Regions from separate parts of the Effusibacillus dendaii genome, predicted to be linked through region 2. Evidence: riboswitches for the same ligand, from Rfam matches in the RefSeq annotation. Region 2 holds a riboswitch; the other holds the start of a gene.

Region 1 (10,301 bases), 1.1 Mb from region 2:
CTCATTCGCCGTTTGCGTTTCCGGATCGTCATTAATCGTAATATAGGCGGTACCGAGCGGCGTTTCCTTCCGGTAAGTAGCTCCATACAGCACATCCGGACGGGACTTCGGCACATACGCCCTCTCTTGATCGCCTGATGCGGTAAACAAATCGACGGAAGCTTGGGCAACAACCGGGTTCGACTTCCCTTCCTCAACCAATTCCTGGGCAACCGTTTCTTTCGCTTTGTCCGGCTCGTCTTTCAACGACAATACCTGCTCGGAACGGGAACCGTCCCGATAGATGGTCACGCCTTTGCACCCCAGCTCATATGCCAGATCGTACAATTTCTTCGTGTCTTCCACCGTATAATTGTTCGGCGCGTTGCACGTTTTCGAGATGGACGAATCGATCCATTTCTGCAGTGCCGCCTGTACGCGCACATGTTCTTCCGGCGTCAGATCCATCGCCGTCACAAAGTAATCAGGCAGTTCCGCACCCGGATGCTGCTTCAAAAATTCATCTACGATCTCCGCATTTTCCTCAAACATACCGAGTCTCGAATTGCGGAAGTAGGACCAGGCGTAATATGGTTCACAGCCGGTCGAACAACCCACCATGGTGCCTGTCGTGCCGGTCGGCGCAATCGTCATCGTCGTTACATTGCGCACACCGTGTTTGGCGATTGCTTCTGTCACGTGCGGTTTTTCAGCAGACATCAACTGCATGTAACCGGACTGCAGGAATTTCTTTGCGTCAAATGCCGGGAATGGTCCATTTTCCTTCGCCAGTTCCACAGATTCAAGATAACACCATTCGGCCATCATGCCCATTAACACGTCGCACAACTTCGTCGATTCTTCTGAACCGTATCGGATGCCGCAGTGGATCATCAGATCGTGCAGACCCATGATGCCAAGTCCCACACGTCGCTCGTTCATTTGGTTTTTGCGGTTTTCTTCAAACGGATAGTAGGTAGCGTCGATAATCGCATCCTGGAACCGTAAACCGACGCGTGTCGCTTCCTCCAGCTCTTCCCACCGGATGTGGTTCAGCAAAAATTCCGCTTTGTCCTGCGAAAAATGTTTCCGCAATTGGCTATAGATATAGTCTGCCTGTTTTTTGTTTTTAAAATCGGTCTTTTGCTTCGACCGGTCGAATCCGTTTGTGAATTGACTGAGCACTACGGCCCCCAGGTTACAGATGCCGAATGCCGGGAGACCCTGTTCGCCGCACGGATTGGTGGCGATAATGGGATTAAAATAGTGGGAATTGGACATATAATTATAACGCCCCAGGAACACCACACCCGGTTCTGCCGATTTCCAGGCGGATTCCATGATTTCGTCCCATAGTTCCTCAGCCGGAATTTCCTGCGCGATCTCCAGTTTATGGCCTGCTGCTTCCCATTCCTGGAAATTGCCGTTAAACTGCATCATTTCGCTCAGTTTTGGATAACCAATCGCCCATTTTTCTCCATTTTGTTTGGCTGCCATAAACTCTTCCGAAATACCTACCGAAATGTTGGCGCCAGTAATCACGCCATCGACTTGTTTACAGGAAATGAACTTGCGAACATCCGCATGCTTATCATTCAGAATCAGCATCAATGCGCCGCGCCGCGATCCGCCCTGCAGCGTCAACTGACAGCCGACACTCATGATCTCACCCACACCGACCGGTCCAAATCCATCGCCAAATACTTGGTTGCCTTTATCAAACAGTTGGCCCCATGTGTACGCACCGGAACTGCGGCCGTTTACACCGCGCACATAGCTGTAACGGGGACGCAGCGAAGAGAGGATAATCGAAACGCGCTTACCGTCCATCATCGCTTCCCACATGTCTGCCAACGTAGAAGCGATCGTACCCCGCTGATCGCCTGGAATCAGCGTTACGCCCAGTACATCCTGCATAACAAGAACGCCGCTCGATAATATCTTCTCATACAGTTCGGCGGCCGGGTACGTTTCACCCTGTTTGACAGGCAACCCTTTGTCGAGCCAGTCCTGCAGACTGCCTGTCCAATTTTGGTCATATCCTTCCGTTTCAAAATCGGGGAAATAGAATGTCCAGTCGTTTCCTTCTTCCACCGCCCGCAAAAACTGGCTGTTGATGCGGACCACTTTCGTGCTGTGCTTGTACTCTTCTGCCAGGAAGTCAAGCAAATCGGCATGCCAAACGTCCAACACCAGCTGCAATTCGCGGGTGCGCGGCCGATCCGTTACAGGCACCAGCGTTCCCTGTGGCGGTACCTGTGACAGATTCATGCCGACACCGCCGGAACGGGCCTGGATTTCCAATGTCTGCCCGAACGAATTGGCATAGTCACGGGGGGTCGGTCCAACGTTCGGAATCACAAAACAGTTATAGCTGGTGGTTTTGATGCCGGTACCCATCGAAGCGTTGATGCGGCCGCCCGGTACGTATTTCCACCCGCTTTGCAGTTGATAAAATTTTTCTTCCCACTTGGCCGGATCTTTCGTTACAGCTGCCGCCCCTTTCGCGATACGTTGCCACATTTGGCGGGGAGCGGTTTCTTTCAAAACATCGATATGATCATAGGGAAGTTCCACCTGATATCCATCACGCAGTTCTACTGTAGCAAGACGCTGCTCCGGCTTTAATGAAACAACTCTTGCCAATTCATGCAGGGCCCGCTTCTTATCAATAACAGCGACGACCAGACTGCCAATCTGCAGCGTTTCTTTCTTTACGTCTTTCAGCAGATAGCGGTCTGCTACAATTCGCTCACCTGTTGGGGAAAGAAAGTCTTCCGCAGTAAACGGCAACATACTGTTCATCTCAGTTTTCATGTTTTTTGCCTCCTATTTTTTCGCTGTCCAGCAGATGTAAAATTTCCTGCGCAAATGTCTCGACATCGCGAAATTGTCTGTATACGCTTGCAAAACGGACATAGGCCACCGCATCTATGGCGCGTAGTTTTTCCATCACTTTTTCCCCGATTCGTTCAGCCGGCACTTCCTTGTCGTATTCGGAGCGGATTTCCCGCTCGATCGCATCGACCGCCTGCTCAATCGATTCCATCGCGATAGGCCTTTTTTCGCACGCCTTGAGAATGCCGCGAAGCAGCTTTTCCCGCGAGAATTCTTCCCGTCGGTTGTCCTTTTTGATGATTAACAGCGGAGCCATTTCGACTTTTTCGTACGTAGTAAAACGTTTCAGACAGGCCGGGCATTCACGCCTCCTGCGGATTGACGCATGATCTTCGCTGGCGCGCGATTCCAGCACACGCGAATCATTATGGTAACAATATGGACACCGCATCACGGTCCTCCTTGGCTCGATTGTTGCCGAAACCGCTCGTTTGACGAAGTGGGTTTATGTAACCTACACTACATCTAGTGTGCTTCGCTGTCTCAAACAAATTATATACACCATATATAGGAGGGTCAAGGGGCTCTTTTCCTATCGGCAAAAACAGGTCTTTCGACTCATTCCTCAGCAATAATCCGTAAAAAATCGGTCAGGTCATTCATCACAAAGTCAGGTGGATACTCTGCTTGTTCCGCATCCTCTCGCGAGGAATACCCACTCAAAACGAGCAATGTTTTCAATCCGGCCTGTCGGCCAGCCCGGATATCAGTTTCCAGATTGTCGCCAATCATCACGGTCCGTTCCGGTTGTGTGCCAATCCGTTGCAGACTGTACCGCATCATGCGGACTTCCGGTTTGCCGATCCAAACCGGTTCCTGACCGGATGCGGCGGACAGCGCTTGGCAAAGCGAACCGGCTCCCGGCAGCAGACCCCGTTCCGTCGGCAGCCGTTTGTCCGCATTGGTCGCCAGAAAAATCGCCCCATTTTGGATAGCGAGGCTGGCGGTCATTAATTTTTGATAGGTAAACTGCCGATCGATTCCGACTACGACAAAATCGGGTCGCGCCAGCCTAAGAGCCTCGTCTTCGCGATCGGCAAGCCCTGTATCGGCAACCGTCTCGGCATCATCCATGCGATTCACGATTCGGCAGCCGACTTCCCGCAGAGCGGTGTACAACCCTTCTTCACCGATAATATAGACAGACGGTTGATCGGCTGCCGCCTGTTCACGGATATACATAGCGGTTGCCTGGCTGGATGTAAACAGATGCTCCGGCCCCGCCGAAATACCCATCTGTTGCAGTTTTTGCGCAAACTGTTCGTTTGTGCGAGACGAGTTATTTGTCACAAACAGATAGGGCTTGCCGATCCGCTCCAACCACGCGATAAACTCCTTGGCGCCAGGCAGCAGTTCATTGCCTCGGTATATCGTTCCGTCCAGGTCGATCAGAAAACCGTCGCAAGCCAATAGGGATTGTATTGATTCAGTCATTTTCTGACTCCTTTTTGTGATTTATAATAAAGTAAACTTGGCTTCGCCAAGCCTCTTGCATAGGCAAGCCTTACACTCTATTTGCATTTTTATTGTTTCTGAGCGGGCAAATTAAAATTCTGTAAAAAGGGGATTCCGCCATGAGTGAAACCGGTTTGATGCACCGTTTACCTGTCTCGACCCCCACACTGTATCCGGCTACCACGACGAATGTGTACATCATTGCGGATCAAGGCGAAGCGCTGATTATTGACGGAGGATACGAAAATCCAGCAGCCGCCAAGGAAATTATCGATTATGTAACAAAGCTTGGCAATCCCAAAGTAACCGGCATCCTGCTCACCCACTATCACCAGGACCACAGTCCGGGGGCGAAAGCGCTGGCCGATTTTTACCAATGTCCGATCGCCTGTCATGCACTTGAAAAAGAAGCGGTCGAAAAACAAATTTCGCCTTACACCGTACAGATTACATATCAGGAAGGCGACATGATCACAGTCGGCAGCAAACAACTGCAAGTTTTGCATACGCCCGGCCACACGCGCGGTCATCTGAGCCTCTGGCTGGAAACGGAAAAACTGTTGGTCACCGGCGACAACATTGTAGCGGAAGGCACCACCTGGATTGGACCGCCCGACGGCGATTTGACCGATTACCTGCAAACGCTGCACCGCTTTTTGGAGTTGAAACCCGCCTTGATTGCTCCCGGTCACGGTGAATGGGTTCATGACACGATGGCCAAAATTGAATTTTTCATCCAACGCCGCCTGGAGCGCGAACAGCAGGTTTTACGTTTATTGGCGGAACAGCCGCGAAACGCAGCCGAACTGGTGCAAGCCATTTATGCGGGGCAAGTCCATCCAAGCGTGCTGTGGGTAGCAGAACGAACCGTACTGGGACATCTGGAAAAACTCATGCGCGAAAATAAAATTGCCAAAACGGAAGACGGCTCGTATCGGACAGTCTGAAAGACACCCAAGCAACAGCCTGTCAACTGCGTCCATAATCGTTTTATCACTTGGAAGCCATTTGATGCGACAGCAATGTTCAAACACCTGTCAGCGGCAGAATACAACCCGTTTAGGCCAGTTCGTGCGGGCGCGGAGTGCCGACACCTTGACCGTTTTGGAACGCATCGTATGCGCTGTCGAAACGCGCCAGATCGGTCAATGCGTCTTTTGTCGGAAACACCATTTTAAAGATACCTTTTTCCGCCTGTTGCAGGGCGTAGAGTGGATCCATCCAAGCGGCCCGCGCCACTTCTTTTTCGGAGGGAATCAGTTCGATGCTGCGGGGAAGAACGGTCAAAAAATAACGGGTATCAAACCGCCGGGGCGACACGGTGCGAGGGGTGATACGATGCCCGTAATAACGAATTTTATCGGTCTGCAAATGAATCTGCTTTTCGACCACCCACTCGCGAAACTGGAGTTGGCCTGCTTCCAAGCGTGTGCGTATTTCAGAAAGAGGCCTCGTCTCTTGATGAGGAACAAAATCAGCCAGTAAATAACCGACTTCTTCAAAACATTCGCGGATGGCGGTCACCGCATAGGACAAATCCACTTCCAACCGCTGTTTGACGCAGAGTCGATGAATCTGATCATCCCGATCTTCCGGCTGCATGACGCCGCCCGGAAATACATAAAAACCAGGCAAAAATTTCATCGTATCCGGGCGCTGCGTCATATATACTTCGATACCCTGGCCGTTTTCGCCGTTCCGGATAAGAATCATCGTCGCCGCCTGTTTGATCGTTTCGTTCACGTTGCATGCCCCCTTGTCTTTATGGTAGCAGACGGGGCGATTTGTGAAAACCAAAAATGCATTCCCTATAAAACAGGGGGGCATCCCATTGAAAATCCGATTGATTCGTCACGCGACCTTACTGCTGCAATTCGGTTCCAAAACGATACTGATTGACCCGATGTTCAGCCCGGCAGGCGCTATGTCGGCAACACCCAACACGTCCAACCAGAAAGCGAATCCGCTGATTGATTTGCCGTGTGCTGTCGAGGAGCTGACTTCACCGGATGCCATTTTATTGACGCACAGTCACCGCGACCATTTTGATGATGCGGCGGCCAATCTGTTGCCGCGCGAAATCCCATTTTTCTGTCAACCGGAAGATGTTTCGTACATCCAAAAATACGGTTTCTCAAACGTTGTCCCTATTGAACATGAGACAATCCGGGAAAATATCCGTATCATTCGCACAGGCGGGCGCCACGGACTCGGTGAAATCGGGCAAAAAATGGGCCCTGTATCCGGCTATATTCTCTCCGCAGAGAAGGAGCCTGCTGTTTATTTTGCGGGCGATACCGTATGGTGTCCGGAAGTGGAGTCGGCGTTGGATCGGCAACCGGATGTTGTCGTTCTGTTTGCGGGAGCCGCTCAATTCCTGGAAGGCGGTGCAATTACTATGACCAAAGAAGATGTCGCGACCGTCTGCCGGAAAGTGCCGACCTCCAAAGTAGCGGTCGTTCATATGGAAGCGTGGAACCACTGCTTGCTAAGCAGGCAATCGCTGCAGGAGTACCTGGCCAAAGAGGGAGTGATGGATCGGGTTGTGATCCCCGCCGACGGAGAATGGTTCTAAATGACGATCTCTCCTGTCAAGATCAACGTCTGCAAAGTCAAAAAAGTTGATAATTAACGATGGGGTTGCGAAGCTCTTGTCCGATCAAAGTTTCAATCTTTTGAATCCGATATCGCAACCCGCTCATCGATAACGAAAGATCATTCGCTGTCTGCTCAAGATTTCCCCCATTTACCAAAAATACGTAGAGGGCTTGAACTGTAAACATTGATTCTGCCTAAAACTGACTGTATACTATCAATATGGACAGATTAGTAACGATAGGCGAAGCTTCAAAGGTGTTGGGAGTATCGATTACAACACTCCGGCGATGGGAAAAAGAAGGCCGTTTGCAACCGGATGAAATTACCCCCGGCGGCCATCGGCGATACGATCTTGTGAAACTGCGGCCTGAATTGTTCCGGCTTCAGCGCAGCGACAGAACAACCGTGGCCTATGCCAGAGTATCAAGCCACGATCAGAAAGAGGATTTGGAGCGACAGAAACAAGTCCTTGAAATGTACTGCGCTTCGCAAGGGTGGACGTTTGAAGTGGTTTCTGACCTTGGATCGGGAATGAACTACCACAAAAAAGGTTTGAAACGCCTCTTACACGCCATCTTGCAGGACGAAGTAGGCAGACTGGTCATCACACACAAAGATCGCCTCCTTCGTTTTGGTGCGGAGCTGGTCTTCGCCATTTGTGAGGCGAAAGAGGTGGAAGTGGTGATTCTCAACCAGGGCGAAGACACTACGTTTGAAGAAGATCTCGCCAAGGATGTTTTGGAGATTATCACGGTGTTTTCTGCACGGCTCTACGGTTCGCGTTCACGCAAGAACCAGAAGCTCATAGAAGGGATGAAGCGGGTGGTTGAGGATGCTGAGAAGCCATAAGATTGCGCTTCAACCGAATAACAAGCAGTCCACCTACTTCGCAAAAGCGTGTGGTGTGGCTCGCTTTGCCTTCAATTGGGGCTTGGCAGATATGAACACTACATCACGTATAAAACAAAATGGAAGAATCGAACAACTGAGCATACAAGATATTTGCGATTTAAAATAGACCCGCAAAAATATTTAAGTAACCCTTGAAAGTCGTTCGCTCAACGATTAATTGCGTTAGTTATTCCGTCTAAGAAAAAAACCTTGGTTTCTCAAGGTTTTCAGTGGTGCGGCTAATAGGAATCGAACCTATGACCCCCACCGTGTCAAGGTGGTGCTCTCCCTCTGAGCTATAGCCGCATTTTAAACGTATGCACATTACCGACAATCGATATAATAACACGTTCGAATCAAGCTTTGCAAGTGGTAATCTATGCAAACTCCGTTTGTACCCAGACAGAGGATGGGTTCCGAGGTTTTCACCGCTGGAGATGATTAGGCCGTTACGGCGATCCAAAACGTACAAGTTGCGGTCTGCTTGACAAGGATTATATTCAATTATGAGGACCGCTCCAACTCACCGGGGTTTTATTCTAAGTGAAAAAAGTAGACCTAAAGTAAAATAAGGGTTATTATACAATATAATTCAATATTTGTACTACTGGGGGAGTCTTTGACTCAGACTGAGATTGGAACGTTAGGTTCCTAAACCCCTCGAACCTGAACTGGCTGATACCAGCGTAGGAAAGTAGTGATGCCGCAACTTGAATGTGATTCTATTTTCATAAGGAACGGGTCCCTACTACGGACCCGTTTTTTTTAATTCTAATTTAGAACGGAGGATTTTTACATTGGAAATTAAAGATCAAGTCGTTATTGTTACAGGGGCAAGTCGCGGACTCGGAACTGCCATTGCAAAGGCATTTGGATCTATTGGGGCCAATGTAGTAGTTAATTATTATCAAAACCGCGAAAATGCAGTTCAAGTAGCAAAAAGTATCGGCGATCACGCGCTTCCCATTGGCGCTGATGTACGAGACAAACAACAAGTTGAAAAAATGGTGTCCCAAGCCAAATCTCATTTTGGAAAGCCTGTTACTACTGTTGTTAACAATGCATTGGTGAATTTTCGGTTTGATCCGGTAACCCGAAAAGATGCATTCCATATTGATTGGGATGATTATCAAAGACAGTTTGAAGGAAGTGTCCAAGCAGCTTTAAATACAACTCAGGCTGTGCTAGCCGATATGAAGGAAAACAGGTTTGGGCGAATTATTAATATCGGAACAAACCTCTTCCAAAATCCTGTTGTGCCTTATCATGATTACACCACAGGGAAGGCTGCTTTACTAGGTTTTACACGAAATATGGCCAATGAACTTGGACAATATGGCATTACGGTTAATATGGTCTCCGGAGGACTATTGAAAACCACAGATGCCAGTTCAGCTACTACAAAAGAGGTGTTTGAGCTAATCCAATCGATTACGCCTCTACGCAATGTAACTTCACCGGAGGAAGTGGCGGATGTTGTATTATTTTTTGCTTCCAAATGGGGTAGGGCTGTAACTGGTCAAAATCTTGTTGTTGACGGTGGTTTAGTTATGGACTAGGAATTAACCAGGCCTTAGATTGAAAATTTAGCCGGGTTAACTAGTTAGTTCCCCATGAAAAAGTCCTACTTAAAATGGTTTCTACTAAAAAACGGAATTCCGTTTTCCAGTCGAGAATTGGTAAGAGACGAACAAACCAATCGAAAGGCAACGGAATTCCTGCTTCTTAAGATTCGACCTAAACCCGTGCCTTCCTTCTTAAGGAGGCCATTTTTATGATACGTACACAACACGCTCAGTTAGATTTATTTGAAGCTCTTCTTCCGCCTGAATTATTGACTCTCAACGAAGAACTCACCCACATTGTCAAGTTACTGCAAGACGACAGGTTCATGGAGCCGTTCATGAAACGCTTTCGCAGTAAGATGGGCAGACCCACCATCCCCATGCAGACGTTTCTGCGCATGATGTACCTTAAATTTCGTTATCAACTCGGCTTTGAATCCTTGGTAAAAGAAGTGGGGGATAGCCTGATGTGGCGTCGTTTCTGCCAAATTCCGCTTACCAAGAAAGGCGCTGTTCCGCACCCCACCACCCTTAGTAAACACGCCCAGGTATTTGGTGATGAACTCATTCGGGAACTGAATCACCTTCTGGTGCAGAAAGCGAATGAAGAGAAGCTGATTCGCGCCCGAAAACTTCGGGTTGATACCACTGTGGTGGAAACCGACATTCACTATCCTACCGATGCAAGTTTGCTGCAGGATGGTGTACGCGTCATCACCCGTATTGCAAAAGCTATGAAGGAAAGCAGCACTGAACTGACCTCTCAAATCAAGGACCGCAGTCGGACGATTCGTAACAAGGTATTTTCCATTAGCAAGGTTCTTAAGCGCCTCACACAAGAAGCTATTTCGGAAGTCCGCCAGATTACAGGCGAAATTCTGGACGTAACTCAGGATGTGGTGCGCTCGGGTTGGA
Region 2 (10,301 bases):
CGGGACAATATACTGTTCAAGTTAACTCTTTAGCCCTTGCACCTTCCCAAAGAAGGTGTTGAGGGCGCTATTTGTTTCGCATCGCGCGGCAGATATGCCCCGTTAATATTAATAACCAACAGCAGCGCCATCTCCCCGCGGATCTGCACCTCCTTTTAAAAATCCGTGTTCATCAATGCGAATAGCTTGCGCGTGCCCCATCACCGGATCAAAAGATTGAACGACTTCCACCTGATGCCCTGCCAATTTTAACAACTCCACCGTCTCTTCAGACACTCGGCTTTCGATTTTTAACGTTTGGCTGTCCTCTCCCCAGGTTCTACCCCATACCCAACGGGGTAGACTGATCGCTTCTTGCGGGTCTATGCCATACTCGATCATACGGGTAATAATCGCTGTTTGTGTTTGCGGTTGCCCCTCTCCCCCCTGAGTACCATACAGAATGCTCGGCTTTCCGTTTTTACAAGCCATCGCTGGCATTAAAGTATGAAATGTTCGTTTACGAGGTTCCAATGTATTCACGTGGCTTGGATTTAAAGAGAAGAATGAACCCCGGTTTTGCAGTAAGATGCCGGTATTTCCTGCGACGACACCAGAACCAAATTCAAAATAAAGACTTTGAATAAACGAAACTGCATTCCCTTCTCCATCCACTACGGCTGCATAGGCGGTGTCGCTCCCCATAGCAGCCGTACTCACTAAATTGCTATCAGGACGGATGCATTGCGCCATTTCAACCGCATATTCTTTACTTAATAAATGGTCTAGAGGGATGGTTGAAAAGTCTGGATCTGTTAAGTATTGATTCCGATCTTGAAAAGTCCTTTTTAAAGCTTCAACGAGAATATGATAGTATTCAAAAGATCCTTGTTCAATTTGACTAAAATTAAAATTCTCCAAAATATTTAACGTCATCAGTCCCGCAAATCCTTGTGAATTTGGCGGAACTTGGTAAACCATATAATCCCGATACGTCGTTGAGATCGGGGAGACCCATTCTCCACGATGGCTTGCGAAGTCTTCTAAAGTAAGAAGTCCACCATTATCTTGCAGATAAGAAACAATGGCTTGTGCTAATTCCCCTTTATAAAACACATCTCTGCCTTGTTCTGCAAGGATAGTTAAACTGTTCCCCAAATCCCGTTGAATGAACCGTTCACCGACATTAGGGATTTGTCCACCTGGTGTATAAATATCACAGGTGAACGGTATGGAAGAAAGTGTCGAAAAATTCTTCTTTGTGTTGTCATATTGATCTTTCGTAAACGGAAAACCTGTATAGGCATATTCAATTGCGGGTTGCAACACATCTCTCATGCTTAGACGACCATATTCCTTTAAAATGGCATCCCAACTATCAATCATCCCTGGAACCGTGATTGCGCTCCGTGTGCCACGAATAGGGATAGACGCTTCTCCTGCATACTGTTCCCGTGTGACTTGGCTTCCGGAACGACCGCTTCCATTATAAGCTCGAACCTTTCCTTCTTTTTGGCTATATGTAAGCCAGAAGGAGTCTCCTCCCATTCCTGTCATATGTGGATAAACCACAGCTAAACAAGCGCTTACTGCCACCGCAGCGTCAAAGGCATTGCCGCCTTTTTCTAGCATGCGATTTCCAGCCATTGAGGCCAGATAATGGGGGCTGACCACCATTTGCTTAGTTCCTATCACGCTTTTATGCATATTTGGCTACCATCCTTTCATCTGCTGATTCCGCTTTTTTGTTGGTAAAGAGGAACAAGAATCCACCAATCAGAAGAAGAACTCCCGAGATATAGAAGCCGATTTCAAGTTCCCCGGTCATTTTGGCAAAATATCCGGTAATGTATGGGGCAAAAATAGAAGATAACATGCCCGCGAAATTAAAGAATGAATAGGCTTTCGAGTACATGCTCGATGGCGTAATGTCAGCAACGTAAGCGACCATCACTGGATCTAACGCTAATTTTCCAATTAATCCATACACAACGAGGGCTGCAATCATGAGGCTATAACTTTCCACATACGGAATTATGAATTGGCATAATGCACCTGACACCGAAAGGATAATGATTAATGGCTTTTTATTTTTCAGCTTGTCGGAAATGTAGCCGAAGAAAATCGCACCAGGAATGGATGCCCACGGAACAAGAGAGGAGATGATCCCGGTTTGTGCCCCTTGCAAACCTCTCACGGTTTGCAAATAATAAGGCAACCAAGTTAACATTCCGAAAAAACCATATAATGAGCAGAAAATTAAAACATAAGTGAGAATATGATTACGGGTAAATAAACGATTCACGGGATAAGCAGAAGTCCGCTCTTGCTGTTTGGCTGGAGCAGGGCGGGTATCCTTAACGAAATAGCCTATTAATAAGGCTACAATCACCGTTGGAATCGCGAAGACATAGAACGGAAATTGCCACCCCTTGCCCAAGGTCAACGTAAAATAGCTGGAGGCAATGAATCCTAAGGAAATTCCGATTGCCATTCCGCTATTTATTAAAGCGGATGATACTCCACGGTACTTTGCAGGAATTGTACTGGAAGAAATTCCATATTGGGAGCCGTAATAGGTTCCTTCCCCCAGTCCTGTCAATGCCCTCATCAAAAGAAAAACACCAAACGCCGGGGCGAGTCCACTTAAAAACGTGGCAATTCCGAATAACACATACCCTATCACTAACACCTTTAAACGCCCAAACCTGTCCGCTAAAAATCCGGTTGGAATTTGCATCGCCGCATAAGCAATAAAAAATACCGTAGACATCAAACCAAGCTGCGCCTTGTCAAGCCCCCATTCCTTACCGATAATAGCCATGACGGGAGAAAGGATGTTTCGATCAGCATACATAAATGCCCAGCCGATAGAGAACAAGAAAATGGTGATCAAGACTCTCCTTTTTTCTGTCATTGTGTCATCCCTCTTTTCTTTTGATTTCATTTAGCAAGATTAAGTATACTTACATTTGTTTTTGATTACTCCCATATGTGTCACATAACCTAACATGAATCGATAAGTTTTTATTTTTACCACATCTATCGTCTATAAAGATTAAATCGCTCAGAATATACAATTTTTGTATTCACTTTTCATCGTAAACCCAGGCAATTGATCCATATCTTAGGAAATTGTTGTGTTATATTAGTTGACGTATTATGTGAAAAATATGGAATGGAGCGTTTTATGTTCTTGTAAATATAGACGGAGGGGTCGGACCAATGAGTCCGGCCAACAGAACAGCGACAAGGAGAGGGGCCTGTAAAAAAGCGGAATAAACCATTTTCTTCTACCGGCAGCAGAACTTTAAATCCGGCAAATGTGTTGCAGTACAAGCACATTTACAGGAAAATTACAGCAAAAGATTTTCAGTTAGTAATCCCGCATAACTTCAGGAAAAACAAACGTGTGAATTCCATTGAGGATTCACACGTAAAATAAGCGGTGATTTTCGTTTTTTGCATCCCGCTCTGAACAGGTACCCTCTATGTAGACCGGGGAAGTTAAACCCACTCTTGAATGTCTGCATAGGGGGTATTTCTGTGTTCCAAATCAATTGTATACTGTTTTATTTTATTGCCTGCAAAGTGTTGATCCGTTTGCTGTCCCCTGCGCCAAAGGATTGGCGAAGGCTAAATTTTCTTTTATTTAATAGGTAATCCGTAAACAGGATGCGGCCTGTCTCGCTCGTTCCCGTGCGGTTTCCACATCTTCTGCGGCGCTTAATGCGACCGCCATGCGGCGACCGATTTTTGTTTCCGGTTTTCCAAAAATCCGCACTTGGGTGCGGGGGATCGCCAGTGCATCCGCCGTGCCTTCAATTTGATAAGAGGTATGTTCTTCCGACGCTTTTAACGTATGGCTGGCACCGGGCGTTAAAAGTGTAACGTCGGGGATTGGGAAACCAAGAATCGCCCTGACATGCAGTGCAAATTCGGACAGATCCTGCGTGACGAGCGTCACCAGTCCAGTGTCATGCGGGCGGGGTGACACTTCGCTGAAATAGATTTTGTCGGGAGCGACAAACAGCTCGACACCAAAAATCCCATATCCCCCTAACGCGTCTGTCACCTTCCTGCAGATTTCCTGCGCCTCTTGGAGTTGTGTTTCGGTGATCTTGTGCGGTTGCCACGATTCGATGTAATCCCCGTCCTTTTGAATATGCCCGATTGGTTGGCAAAAGGTGGTGCCGGACACGGAACGGATGGTTAACACTGTAATTTCGGAATCAAAATGGATAAATTCTTCCACGATCACACGGGTGTTTTTCGCACGACCGCCTTCCATCGCGTAATTCCAGGATTTTTCGACTTCATTCAATGAACCGCAGACACTTTGTCCTTTCCCGGATGAGCTCATCACCGGTTTGACCAGACAAGGAGTGCCGATTTTTTCTACCGCTTGACGCAGTTCATCCAGACTGTCCGCAAACAAATAGTTTGCAGTAGGGAGATGCAATGTTTCGGCCGCCAAGCGGCGAATCCCTTCCCGGTCCATCGTCAGTCGGGCGGCTGTGGCTGTTGGGATGACGCGGTAGCCCTCTTTCTCTAATTCCTGCAAAGTAGGGGTATGTATCGCCTCGATTTCCGGTACGATTACATCCGGCTTTTCCTGCTCGATCACAGACCGAAGTTGTTTATCGTCCAACATATTGATGACATGGGACCGGTGTGCCACTTGCATAGCGGGTGCGTTTGCGTAACGGTCGACCGCAATCACTTCGACTCCCAACCGCTGTGCTTCAATTGTCACTTCTTTTCCCAGTTCGCCGGAACCGAGCAGCATCATTCGTTTTGCTTTTGTGGAAAGCGGGGGTCCATACATGCTAAATCCTCCTTTAAAATATTGCTTGCCAAATCCGGCAAGAATCAATAAGCTAAAAGTATCACAGGTAAATATGGAATGGCTACTAGGGGTGTCCGTTAAGCTCGGACTGAGAGCGGAACGCGATAAAGTTCCGAAACCCTCGGGACCTGATCTGGATCATACCAGCGTAGGAAAGTAGAAGGCTACATACCAGAGTGAGCAATTATTCTCTGCCGTGCCAGCCGGGTCCTTTTTTAAGGATCCGGCTTTTTTCCTGCCACTATTCGAAATAACAATCATTCGCGCTGAAAAATCCGGTTCAGGCAAAGCAATTCATGTTGTACAAAATGATCGCCTGTGGAAGAAGGAGGATCTTATGTCAAACGAATGGCAGAATGCCCCAACAATGGAACTTAAATCGGCGTTTCCGGGTAGCGAGAAAGTGTATGTTCCCGGATCCAGACCCGATTTGAAAGTTCCCATGCGAAAAATTTCCCTGCATCCGACGACCGGAGCAACAGGGGAAACAGCGAACGATCCGGTGCTTGTATACGACACAAGCGGTCCGTATACCGACCCGAATTACCGGGTTAATATTCGGCAAGGTCTGACGCCCGTTCGACAAAGCTGGATTTTGGAGCGTAATGATACGGAAGAGTACGAAGGGCGCGCTATCAAACCGGAGGATGATGGATTCAGGGCGGGAGATCCGCTTGCGAACCGTGAGATTTTTCCCGGATTGAAACGGAAGCCGTTGCGTGCCAAAGCGGGCCGGAACGTAACGCAAATGCATTATGCAAGGCAGGGAATCATAACGCCTGAAATGGAGTTTATCGCGATCCGGGAAGGGTTGGCGCCTGAGTTCGTGCGAAATGAAGTAGCCTGCGGTCGGGCTATTATTCCGGCTAACATCAATCATCCAGAGAGCGAGCCAATGATTATCGGTCGTCATTTTCATGTGAAAATTAACGCCAATATTGGGAACTCGGCGGTTACCTCTTCGATTGAGGAGGAAGTGGAAAAAATGACATGGGCGATCCGTTGGGGTGCGGATACGATTATGGACCTGTCGACAGGCAAAAATATTCACACGACGCGCGAGTGGATCATTCGAAACTCACCTGTGCCGGTTGGGACGGTGCCGATTTATCAGGCGCTCGAAAAGGTCAACGGCGTCGTGGAAGACCTGTCATGGGAAGTGTACCGCGATACGCTGATTGAGCAGGCCGAGCAGGGGGTCGATTACTTCACGATTCATGCAGGCGTCTTGCTGCGTTACATTCCACTTACGGCGAAACGAGTGACTGGTATCGTTTCGCGCGGCGGATCGATTCTCGCTGCCTGGTGCCTAGCGCATCATCAGGAGAATTTTCTCTATACGCATTTTGAAGAAATCTGTGAAATCATGAAGATGTATGATGTGTCATTTTCGCTCGGTGACGGACTGCGGCCCGGATCGATAGCGGATGCAAACGATGAAGCGCAGTTTGCGGAACTGAAAACATTGGGAGAGCTGACGCAGATTGCCTGGAAGCATGATGTACAGGTCATGATTGAGGGGCCGGGGCACGTTCCCATGCACAAAATTAAAGAAAACGTCGATCTGCAGATGGAAATCTGCAAGGAAGCGCCGTTTTACACGTTGGGGCCGCTGACGACCGATATTGCGCCCGGTTACGATCATATCACGTCAGCCATTGGGGCGGCCATGATCGGTTGGTACGGAACGGCGATGCTCTGCTACGTAACTCCGAAAGAACATTTGGGGCTGCCAAACAAAAACGACGTACGGGAAGGTGTAATTGCATATAAAATTGCCGCCCATGCGGCCGATTTGGCAAAAGGCCATCCGAATGCGCAAAAAAGGGATGATGCCCTGTCAAAAGCCCGCTTTGAATTTCGTTGGCGGGATCAATTTAATCTTTCTCTGGACCCGGAACGGGCGATCGAATACCATGATGAAACGCTTCCGGCCGAGGCAGCCAAGACGGCCCATTTTTGTTCGATGTGTGGACCGAAGTTTTGCAGCATGAGAATCACGCAGGATATTCGCGAATACGCCGAATCAAACGGTATCGGGCTGGAAATGGCGATCGAAAACGGCATGGAGGAAAAAGCGAAAGAATTCCGGGAGTCGGGCGGCAAGATTTACAGTTAGGGCCTGTTGCAACAGGCCTTTTTTTTCATCGTTGAGGTGGAATTGCAGGCTGTCAACTGGTAAAATTCAAACAGGGACAGGTAAGGAAAACCCAGAGCGGAGTGAGATCATTAATGAAAAAATTACTTGGAATGAGGGAGCCAGTCAATACATGGACCCATTTTGTCACGTTTATAGCTGCAATTGTTGGGTTGGTGTTGCTCATCCGGTTATCAGGTGACAACCCTTCAAAGCTGGTCACGATGACCGTTTATGGAGTGAGTGTGATTCTGTTATTTGGGGCCAGTTCTCTATATCATTGGGTTCGAACGACGCCGGAAAAGCAGTTCGTTCTTCGGAAAATCGACCATATCTCGATTTATGCGCTGATTGCCGGAACCTATACACCGGTCTTCTACTATGGTTTGGAGGGCGCCTGGAAGTGGACGATGCTGGCAGCGGTTTGGGCATTGGCCACGATTGGCATGGTGTTGAAACTGTGGTTCATGAAATTGCCTCGTTACGTGTCAACTGCATTTTACCTGACGTTGGGTTGGATTGCGGTTGTGCCGTTTCTGAAACTGATTGAGAACTTGCCGACGGGAGCTATTGTTCTCATGTTTGTCGGCGGAGTGGCTTACACAATCGGTGCGATTATTTATGCCACCAAATGTTTTGACTTTTTTCCGAACCGGTTCGGGTTCCATGAAATTTTTCACCTGTTTGTTTCGGCCGGGAGCATCGCCCATTTTGTGATGATTGCATATTATATAACACCGCTTTGAGAGCGGTATTCTTGACATAATTTGCCCGTTTTAATACGATTCTGATATTGATGTGGGATAGGATACCCTCATAATTTATGAGGGTTTGTTTCTTTTCCTGAGGGGGATGTAGCGTGTACCGTCAACAAATTGCAGAGCAATTGGAAAAATATACATCATTTAATGCGGAACAAATTTACGGTTTGCTGGAAATTCCGAAAGAAGAAACGCACGGCGATGTAGCGTTTCCCTGTTTTCAGTTGGCGAAACAGTTTCGTAAAGCACCGGCTGGTATAGCGGCTGAATTGGCTGAACAAATTAATCGGGATACCCAGGCAAATGAAAATTCATTGATCGACCGGGCTGTGGCAGTCGGCGGATATTTGAATTTCTTTCTGAAACGGGAACGGATTATGGCGGATACCCTGATTTCGATTGCAACGATGGGCGACCGTTATGGGGATTCCGATGTCGGGCAGGGAGTTAAAGTTGCGATTGATATGTCGTCGGTAAATATAGCAAAACCGTTTGCGATTCATCATCTGAGGTCGACCATGATTGGCAACGCGATTGCGAATATTTACAAAAGCCAAGGATATCATGTCATCAAAATCAACCATTTAGGCGACTGGGGGACCTCTTTTGGAAAATTGATCGCCGCTTACCGGTATTGGGGCGGTGAATACGATTTTTCCGAAAATCCGGTAAGGCAGCTGCTGGCTCTTTATGTACGGTTCAATCAAGAGGCGGAACAAAAGCCGGAGTTGGAAGATGAAGCGCGGGCAGCGTTCAAGTCATTGGAGGATGGCGACCCGGAAGCCGTTTCGCTGTGGAAACGGTTTATAGAAATCTCGTTGAACGAGTTTGAAAAAACGTATCGGCTGTTGAACGTCGATTTTGACAGCTATAAGGGTGAAAGTTTTTATAACGACAAAATGGATGCGGTGGAAGAGGAACTTCGCCAAAAGGGATTGCTGCAAACTAGCGAAGGAGCCGAAATTGTCGATTTATCCGCATTTGATATGCCGCCTTGTTTGATCCGCAAATCGGACGGTGCGACGTTATACGCGACACGTGATTTGGCGGCTGCTTTATACCGACACCGTGAAATGGGAGCCGATCGGTTGGTGTATGTTGTGGGTGCTGAACAAAAACTCCATTTTCGGCAGGTTTTCAAGGTGTTGGAATTGATGGGCAACGGATGGGCGGCGACCGACTGTATTCATGTCCCGTTTGGCACCATGTTTGTCGACGGTCAACGATTGTCTTCGCGCAAGGGGCAGGTCGTTTTTTTGGAGGACGTATTGCGAAAAGCAATTGAAGTGGCCAAAGGGATCATTGAAGAAAAAAATCCGGATCTTCCGAACAAAGAAGAAATCGCCGAAGCGGTTGGCGTTGGCGCAATTATCTTCAATGATTTAAAAAACAGCCGGGTGAACGACGTAAATTTCGTGTGGGACGAGGCGCTCAATTTTGATGGGGAAACGGGACCTTATGTGCAGTACACATATGCTCGTTTATCCAGTTTGCTGCGGAAAGGACAATATGAACCTCAGTCCGCTGCGAGGTTTTCGGAAGTGTCCGGTTTGACGGGTGACGTCGAATGGTTGATCGTCAAATTGCTGGGACGTTTTCCAGATATCATGGAACGGGCCGCCGAGCAGTATGATCCATCTGTTGTAGCAAAGTATGTAATTGATGTCTGCCAAATTTTTAATCGGTATTACAATACAACGCGGATTCTGGACGGAGAAAAGCAGGAAATTGAAGAAAAGCTGCTGCTGGTTGCGGCGACCCGGACAGTGATTGGGAAATGCCTGCATTTGCTTGGATTACGGTCGATGGAAACGATTTAAAAGCTTAGAGGGGGCAAGGATGAATCGTCTAACGGCTAGTCTTATGGTTCTGTTAGGGGCCACAAGTTACGGATTGTTGAGCCCGTTTGTGAAGCTTGCCTATGATGCTGGGTTTTCACCGCAAGAGGTAACAAGCAGTCAGTTTTTGTTTGCTTTGCTCATACTGGCTGTTTTATCCGGTGTTCAATGGGACAATTTTAAGCGTTTGCGGCGAACCGATATTTGGCTGCTGGGAGTGCTTGGACTGTGTGCAACCGGGACCAGTATTTTTTATTATGTGGCGTTGAATTATTTGCCGGCAACACTCGCGATTGTACTGTTGTTTCAATCTGCCTGGATTGTGTTTATAATCGATTATTTTGTAACACGAAGAAAACCAAGCGGGATGCGTTGGGCAGCCATTTTGATGATTGTCTGTGGAACCTTTTTGGCCGTAAATTTATTTGAAAAAGAATGGAAGGAAGTTTCTTCATTCGGCCTGATGTTGGGGGTGTTATCGTCTATTTCTTGGAGCGCCTTTTTGTATTTAAATGAAAAGGTTACGAGTCAGGCACCCGCTATAATTAATTCATTTGTGCAGGTGGTTGTTTCGACTGTGGTGATTATGCTGGTATTCCCTCCCCGTTTTTTATGGAACGGTTCGATTGGACAAGGTTTGTGGGTATGGGCTGCGATTATTGGTTTATTAGGACAGGTGATCCCGCCTGTCCTGTTTAATAAGGGGATTCCGTTGATTGGAGGTGCGTTGGCAGGGG

The links. A riboswitch is a leader RNA that binds a small molecule or an ion and turns the genes downstream of it on or off. The one in region 2 is predicted to bind thiamine pyrophosphate.
Region 1: linked by a shared signal. The riboswitch ahead of skT53_RS16560 (3-oxoacyl-ACP reductase) and the one ahead of thiC (phosphomethylpyrimidine synthase ThiC) in region 2 are both predicted to bind thiamine pyrophosphate.

Annotation. Positions count from the first base shown of each region.
Region 1 covers NZ_AP023366.1:3,123,458-3,133,758, reverse strand. The annotation lists gene skT53_RS16610 (adenosylcobalamin-dependent ribonucleoside-diphosphate reductase) at 1-2,796, opposite strand, end outside; gene nrdR (transcriptional regulator NrdR) at 2,786-3,268, opposite strand; gene skT53_RS16600 (TIGR01457 family HAD-type hydrolase) at 3,436-4,311, opposite strand; gene skT53_RS16595 (MBL fold metallo-hydrolase) at 4,452-5,279, shown strand; gene skT53_RS16590 (NUDIX hydrolase) at 5,392-6,075, opposite strand; gene skT53_RS16585 (MBL fold metallo-hydrolase) at 6,164-6,907, shown strand; gene skT53_RS16580 (helix-turn-helix domain-containing protein) at 6,945-7,115, opposite strand; gene skT53_RS16575 (IS607 family transposase) at 7,150-7,779, shown strand; gene skT53_RS16570 (helix-turn-helix domain-containing protein) at 7,763-7,948, shown strand; tRNA gene skT53_RS16565 (tRNA-Val) at 8,053-8,127, opposite strand; TPP riboswitch at 8,421-8,531, shown strand; gene skT53_RS16560 (3-oxoacyl-ACP reductase) at 8,619-9,380, shown strand; gene skT53_RS16555 (transposase) at 9,596-10,301, shown strand, end outside.
Region 2 covers NZ_AP023366.1:2,028,776-2,039,076, reverse strand. The annotation lists gene ggt (gamma-glutamyltransferase) at 109-1,686, opposite strand; gene skT53_RS10990 (MFS transporter) at 1,679-2,896, opposite strand; gene purT (formate-dependent phosphoribosylglycinamide formyltransferase) at 3,632-4,807, opposite strand; TPP riboswitch at 4,885-5,000, shown strand; gene thiC (phosphomethylpyrimidine synthase ThiC) at 5,166-6,947, shown strand; gene trhA (PAQR family membrane homeostasis protein TrhA) at 7,061-7,711, shown strand; gene argS (arginine--tRNA ligase) at 7,825-9,546, shown strand; gene skT53_RS10965 (EamA family transporter) at 9,566-10,301, shown strand, end outside.